2 linked regions of the Frankia casuarinae genome follow. The protein of the gene in region 2 binds, or shares a complex with, the protein of the main gene of each other region. Links are inferred from orthologs where the notes say so. Each region holds a gene or a part of one and is shown on either strand. Other genes may lie near its edges.

Region 1 (3,215 bases), 2.4 Mb from region 2 along the record:
GACAATCTACTGTTAAGATGTTCCATGAATCCGATCTTCCCGTCAAAGAAGATCGATCATATTGATGATCGAATAATGATGGAGGGTTCCCCCGATGCCGCACCTGCTGCACGTCGACTCGAGCCTCGCCACCGAGAGCTCGACGTCCCGATCGATCGCCACCATCTTCGCCGAGGCCTGGCGCGAGGCGCACCCAGACGGGATCATCACCTATCGTGATCTGTCTGTCACCCCTCCTCCGCACCTGGACTGGGCGACCGTGTCGGCGAGGTTCACCCCGCCCGAGCAGCTCTCGGCGGAGCAAGCCGAGGCGGTCAAGAAAGGAGAGGAGCTGATCGCCGAGGTGGAGGCGGCAGACGAGTACCTGCTGTCGGTACCGATGTACAACTACGCGGTGCCGTCGACGTTCAAGGCGTGGATCGACCAGATCATCGTCATGGGACGCACGGTGCGGCAGGCTCCGGACGACAGCGCCCTCACCGGCAAGAAGGTGACGGTGGTCACCGCCCAGGGCGGGTCCTACGGGCCAGGCACACCCAAGGAGGGCTGGGATCACCAGCAGCCCTACGTGGCACACATCCTGGCGGCACTCGGCGCCACGGACATCGAGTTCATCCGCGTCGAGATGACGCTCGCCCCGGTGAATCCGGCGCTGGCCGAGTTCATCGACCTGTTCCAGCGCTCCAAGGCGGAGGCGGCGGCCGCGGCTCGGCTACGCGCCTCCGTCTGAGCCGTCCGCCCCACCCGTCGCGCGCCCGGCCGTAGACAGGCCGGGACGCCGGCGGGATACGAGGAGAGGACGGCTGGCCGGGCTGTACCGCCTGGTGACGGTGGGGTCAGGCGGGTGTCAGGGCTCGACCCGAGAGGTGATGAGCAACGTCGCCTCGACGCGGTCGAGCAGCTCCGCGTAACCAACGGTGTCGATCTTCCGGACCCGCATCACGTAGGCATCTCCACCGGAAGGCTGGTAGTAACCGCGGCGCAGCCCAATGTCGACAAAGCCAAGCCGGCTGTAGAGAGCACGGGCCGCCTGGTTGTCGGTGCGGACCTCCAGCCCACAGTTGCGGGCACCGGCCCGCCGGGCGTCGCGCAGCAAGGCGATCATCAGACGGGCGCCCACCCCCCGCCCGCGCATCCGGGGCACGACGCCGATCGTCTGGATGTAGGCGCCGTCCTCGGCGAGCGCCAGCCCCGCATAACCGACGATCGCGGACGTGTCGTGCGTCGGGACGCCCTGTGGACGCCACAGCGCCGTCAGGTACCGCCGCTGCTCGCCCTGCGCGAGTTCGGACCAGAACAGCTCGGCCGTCCACGGATCGATGTCGAATACCGTCTGCTCCAGCTCGGCGACCATCGCCACGTGCCACCAGCGCATCGGAGCCAGGAGCAGATCCGGCCCATCCGGACCGGCGGGGTGTGGTCGCGGCTGCGTCAAACCGTGACCGGCTTCGGTGTGTGCGGTTCGGCCGCGTCCGGCCGCCGCAGGTAGAGCGGGACGAGGGGCTGGGGAGCGCGCCCGGCCAGCACGTCGGCCCCGGCGAGACCGACGAGCAGCTCTGGCCGGGGATAGCCGTCGTCCGGCTGACCTGCGCCGGGCGCGGGCACCTCCCCGGCGGTGGCACCGGCCGTGGTACCGGCGAGTTCGGCGAAGATCTCCGGGTAGAGCACCGTTCCCGGGCCGACGACGCGGTCGACACCGAGGCCGCGCAGGAACCGGACGACGTCGGCCGGACGGCCAACGGCCGGATCGCCGACCCGCACCCCGTCGCGGTAACAGGCCCAGAAGACCTCGCGCCGACGGGCATCCGTCACGACGGCGACGGAGCCGCCGGTGGCGGCACCGATGGCATCCAGCGAGCACACCCCGTGCACCGGCACGCCTAGTGCGTCGGCGAAGGCGGCGGCGGTCACCATCCCGACCCGCAAACTGGTGAACGGCCCGGGACCGGCGCCCACGACCACGGCGTCGAGATCGGTAGGGCGGGCACCCCCCTCGGCGAGCACCGCGCGCATCGACGGCGCCAGCAGCTCCCCGTGGCGGCGGGCGTCGACGGTGACCATGACCGCTCGCGGCCACACGTGCACCCCGGGCGCGGCGCGCTCACCACCCGTCCCACTCACCGGCCGCGCGGGGTCGGACGACGTCAGCTCGGCGAGCGCAACCGAGCACGCTGCCGTGGATGTGTCAAGAGCCATCACCAGCACTCGTCCAGACTACGGATCGCCTCGCCGACCACGGCGGGCACCCACCCCACCACCACGATGCCACCGATGTCACGCCGCGCGCGGCGGGTCGATGCGGGGAGTCTCAACTCACCGGCGCACGTGCGCGCAGCCGTTCGATCCAGCTGGCCCCGGACGGGACGAGGCGGACTATCCGAGTCTCCCCGACCTCGTCGGCACGTGGCCGGGAGATCACGATCTCCAGATGATCCTGCGTGAGACGTTCCGCGAGACCGGCACCCCACTCGACCACGGTGACCGAGGTGTCGACGTCGGCGTCGAGGTCGAGATCGTCGACCTCGACGACCCCACCGAGCCGGTAGGCGTCCACGTGCACGAGGGGAATCCGCCCGTCCGGGTAGATCCGGGCAAGCACGAACGTCGGCGAGGTGACCGTTTCCCGCACGCCCAGCCCGGCCGCGATCCCCTGGGCCAGAACCGTCTTGCCCGCGCCGAGCGGGCCGGAGAGCACGAGCAGGTCCCCGGGCCGCAGCAGGGTAGCCAACCAGGCCCCGAACTCCCGCATGCGCTCCGCCGTGGACACCTCGACCGTGTTCATGCGCCTTCCGTCGTCGCCTCGCTCCGGGGCCCGCGTGGGGAGACGGAGAATGTCTCGGACCGCGCCGACCGACCGGTCCGTCCCGACCCCGACCGACCGGTCCGTCCCGACCGACCTGTCTGTGCCGGCGCCGACCGACCTGTCTGTGCCGGCGCCGACCGGCCTGTCTGTGCCGACCCCGACCGCGGGCGCGGCATGGCGCGTGGCGCCGTCGCCTGCCGCGCAATCTCCCGGATTGCGGCGTTCACCACGTCCGGGCGTTCCAGCATGATGGCGTGCCCGGCGCCCTCCTCGACGATGAGCTCCGCCCGGGGCAACGCCTCCGCCAGGGTACGGCTGTGGGCGAGCGGGGTCATCAGGTCAACGTCCCCGACGATGAGCACGGTCGGGATCTCCGCCAGTCGCTCGGCCGCCGCGAGCCGATCGTGGTCGA
Region 2 (3,252 bases):
GCGAGGATCCGACGGTGGTGGCGGTGCTCGTCGAAGTCGAGCATGCTCAATCCGCGCCGAAAGAACGGTCCGGCTATCCGTTGCTGCCCCGGGCCGTTCGCGAATGCCTGCTCATGGTTGCGCAGCGCCAAGCCGGTGGCGTCCGGGCCGAGCAGGCTCACCACCCGCAGCCCGAAGGTCCGCTCCCATGACACCGGGCCATACCGGTCGTAGCGCTGCCGCCAGTGCTGGGCAGGGTCATGCAGGTAGCGCAGGGTGTATCCCACCAGGGGCGGACCTCCGTCGCCCGGCACCGGTCCCCTGGAACCCCTCACCGCCATGAAACCCCTCACCGCCATGACGCTCTCACATCCTATTTAAAGGTTGCGACGCATTAGACGCATCGGACGCATCGTAGGAACCGCCGCGCGGGGACAGTTCGGCGAGCTGGGCCCGTACCCAGGCGGTCACGTCCGCGGCCGTGGGGTCGGCGGTGAGCGAGGTGAACACCACCGGACGGGCACCGCGGGCCGCGGTCGCGTCCCGGGCCATGACGTCGAGGTCGGCGCCCACCAGGGGGGCCAGATCGGTCTTGTTGATGACCAGCAGGTCGCTGCCGGTCACCCCCGGTCCGCCCTTGCGGGGCACCTTGTCGCCCCCGGCGACGTCGACGACGAAGATCTGCCGGTCGATTAGCCCGTAGCTGAACGTCGCGGTGAGATTGTCGCCACCGGACTCGACGAGGACCAGGTCCAGGGGGCCGGTGTCGGCCTCCAGGTCCTCGACCATGTCAAGGTTCGCGGTGATGTCGTCGCGAATCGCGGTGTGCGGGCAGCAGCCGGTCTCGACCGCGCGGATCCGCTCGGGATCGAGCACGCCGGCCCGGCGCAGGAAGTCGGCGTCCTCGGTGGTGTAGATGTCGTTCGTCACCACCCCGATGCGCAGGCTCGACGACAGGGCCCGGCACAGCGCGGCGACCAGGGCCGTCTTACCGCTGCCCACCGGGCCGCCGACCCCGATCCGCGGCGCCCGCCCGGCGCCGGCTGGCCCCGCGTCAGCTGGCCCCGTGCTGGCCCGCCCGTCAGTTCTCTGGAACTCCTCATGTCCGAGGTGCATCGTCGCGCTTCTCCCGTTCGAGGGGCCCGCCGGTGCTCACGCGGCGTGCAGGGCCGGCAGCGCGGTGCCGAGCTGGGCCCGTTCGAGGAACGCGCCCGGCATGGCGGTGAGCTCGGCGGGGGAGGGCTCGGCGCCGGCGCGGACGAGCAGGTCACCCAACGCCGCGATCATCACGCCGTTGTCCGTGCACCGCCGGCGGGCCGGTATCCGCAGCCGGATGCCGGTCTGCTCGCAGCGGCTGGCCGCCAGCGCCCGCAGCCGGCTGTTCGCCGCGACCCCGCCGACGATGAGCAGGTCACCGATCCCGTGGTCGAGGCAGGCACGGACCGCCTTGGCGGTGAGCACGTCGACGACTGCCTCCTGGAAGGATGCGATCACATCGCCGGCCGGTACGGGGGAGTCGGGATGCGACTCGACCCATCGGGCGACGGCGGTCTTCAGCCCCGAGAACGAGAAGGTGTAGGGCGCGTCCGCCCGGCCGGTCAGCGGCCGGGGGAAGGCCAGCGCCGTCGCATCGTGGCCGACCGCGGCTCGGTCGACCGCGGGACCGCCCGGATAGGGCAGGCCGAGCACCCGGGCGACCTTGTCGAAGCACTCCCCGGCCGCGTCGTCAAGCGTGTCGCCGAGGTGGGTGATCGGGTCGCGAGCGAGGTCCCCCACCCGCAGCAGCGACGTGTGCCCGCCGGAGACGATCAGGGCGATGAGGGGATCGGGTAGCGGTTCGCCGTCGACGAGGTCCGCGGCGAGGTGACCGGCGAGATGGTGCACGCCGTAGAGGGGAACATCGAGCGCCGTGGCGTACGCCTTCGCCGCGGCCACCCCGACGTGCAGGGCGGTGGCGAGGCCGGGGCCGGCGGTGACCGCGACGGCGCCGATGTCCGCCACGAACAGCCCCGCCGAGGACAGCGCCGCGCGCACGCAGGGCACCAGCGCCTGCACGTGGGCCCGGGCGGCGATCTCGGGGACCACCCCGCCGTAGCGGGCGTGCTGGTCCATGCTCGTCGACAGGGCCTCGCCCAGCAGCGTGCCGTTCCGGACGAGCCCCACCCCGGTCTCGTCGCAGGACGTCTCGATGCCCAGCACGACCGGGCCCTGCTCCGGCGGCATCCCCGCAGCCTCCTCGCGATAGTCGGTACCTGCGAGATTACGCCGGCGCGCGGTCCTCGCCGCGCCGCCGCGGACCCTCGTCATGCGGGTGCGGACCCTCGTCATGCGGGTGCGAGGTCCCCGTCCACGGACGGGGACGTCACCGAACAGGCGCGGCACCGACCGGCAAGGGCGGCGTGGTCGGGCTGCAGGGTGAACCCGACGGTGGTGGCGAGCCGACGCGCGACGTCGTCGAGCAGGTCCGCGGGCACGTCGAGGATCGTGCCGCAGGAGCGGCACCGGACGTGCAGGTGGGCGCCGCCGGTGAGGGCCGCCGCCAGGTGGTAGACGGCCGGCCCGTGGTCGGGGTGGACGTGGGTGACCAGGCCGAGGTCGCCGAGGGTCTCCACCGCGCGATAGACGGTGGTGCGGTGCATGCCCGGGACGATCGTCTCCGCCCGGGCGAAGACGTCGTCAACGGACAGGTGCTCGCTCGTGCCGGCGAGTACCTGGAGCACCGCCCGGCGGGCCGGGGTAACCCGCTCCCCGCGGGCGCGCAACGCGGCGATCCCGGCGGCGGACGGATCGCCACGCCGGCCGTCACGATCCGTCTGACTGTCCTTCACGATCCAGGTGTCCTTCACGATTCACGTGGCACAGTATCCCGCATGACCGTGCTCCCGATCCGCACCGTTGGTGATCCCGTTCTGCGCACTCCGACCACGCTGGTCACGGAGTTCGACACTGCGCTCGGTCGGCTGGTCACCGACATGATCGACACCATGTACGACGCGCCCGGGGTGGGGCTTGCCGCCCCGCAGATCGGGGTCGGGCTGCGCCTGTTCGTCTTCGACGTCGACTACGACCCGCGTGACGAGTCGGTACCACGGGTGCCGCGGGTGGTGGTGAACCCGGTGCTGGAACTCGGCCCGGACCCGGGGCGGCCCGGGGAGACCCAGCGGCCTGGCGGGATCCAGCGGTCCGGGGAGACCCAGCGGTCCGGGGAGACCCAGCGGTCCGGGGAGACCCAGCGGTCCGGGGAGACCCAGCAGCACGGCCCGGAGGGATGCC

Evidence for each region.
Region 1: the proteins of tsaD (region 2) and tsaB are in contact, whole or in part, in a solved structure (PDB 4WQ4), measured with the Escherichia coli proteins. The link is inferred for Frankia casuarinae from one-to-one orthologs.

Annotation. Positions count from the first base shown.
Region 1 is NC_007777.1:710,696-713,910, reverse strand. The notes cover bases 315-3,215. They hold tsaB (tRNA (adenosine(37)-N6)-threonylcarbamoyltransferase complex dimerization subunit type 1 TsaB), read right to left. Parts: upstream 2,197-3,215; coding sequence 1,432-2,196; downstream 315-1,431. Other genes in these bases: FRANCCI3_RS03135 (alpha/beta fold hydrolase), read right to left, coding at 2,779-3,215; tsaE (tRNA (adenosine(37)-N6)-threonylcarbamoyltransferase complex ATPase subunit type 1 TsaE), read right to left, coding at 2,309-2,782; rimI (ribosomal protein S18-alanine N-acetyltransferase), read right to left, coding at 848-1,435; FRANCCI3_RS03155 (FMN-dependent NADH-azoreductase), read left to right, coding at 315-730. Also shown: more of FRANCCI3_RS03155, read left to right, coding at 95-314. UniProt on the Escherichia coli protein: Required for the formation of a threonylcarbamoyl group on adenosine at position 37 (t(6)A37) in tRNAs that read codons beginning with adenine.
Region 2 is NC_007777.1:3,141,544-3,144,795, reverse strand. What follows is about bases 168-3,105. They hold tsaD (tRNA (adenosine(37)-N6)-threonylcarbamoyltransferase complex transferase subunit TsaD), read right to left. Parts: upstream 2,203-3,105; coding sequence 1,132-2,202; downstream 168-1,131. Other genes in these bases: FRANCCI3_RS13410 (peptide deformylase), read left to right, coding at 2,850-3,105; FRANCCI3_RS13415 (Fur family transcriptional regulator), read right to left, coding at 2,304-2,825; ureG (urease accessory protein UreG), read right to left, coding at 346-1,095; FRANCCI3_RS13430 (cytochrome P450), read right to left, coding at 168-320. Also shown: more of FRANCCI3_RS13430, read right to left, coding at 1-167; more of FRANCCI3_RS13410, read left to right, coding at 3,106-3,252.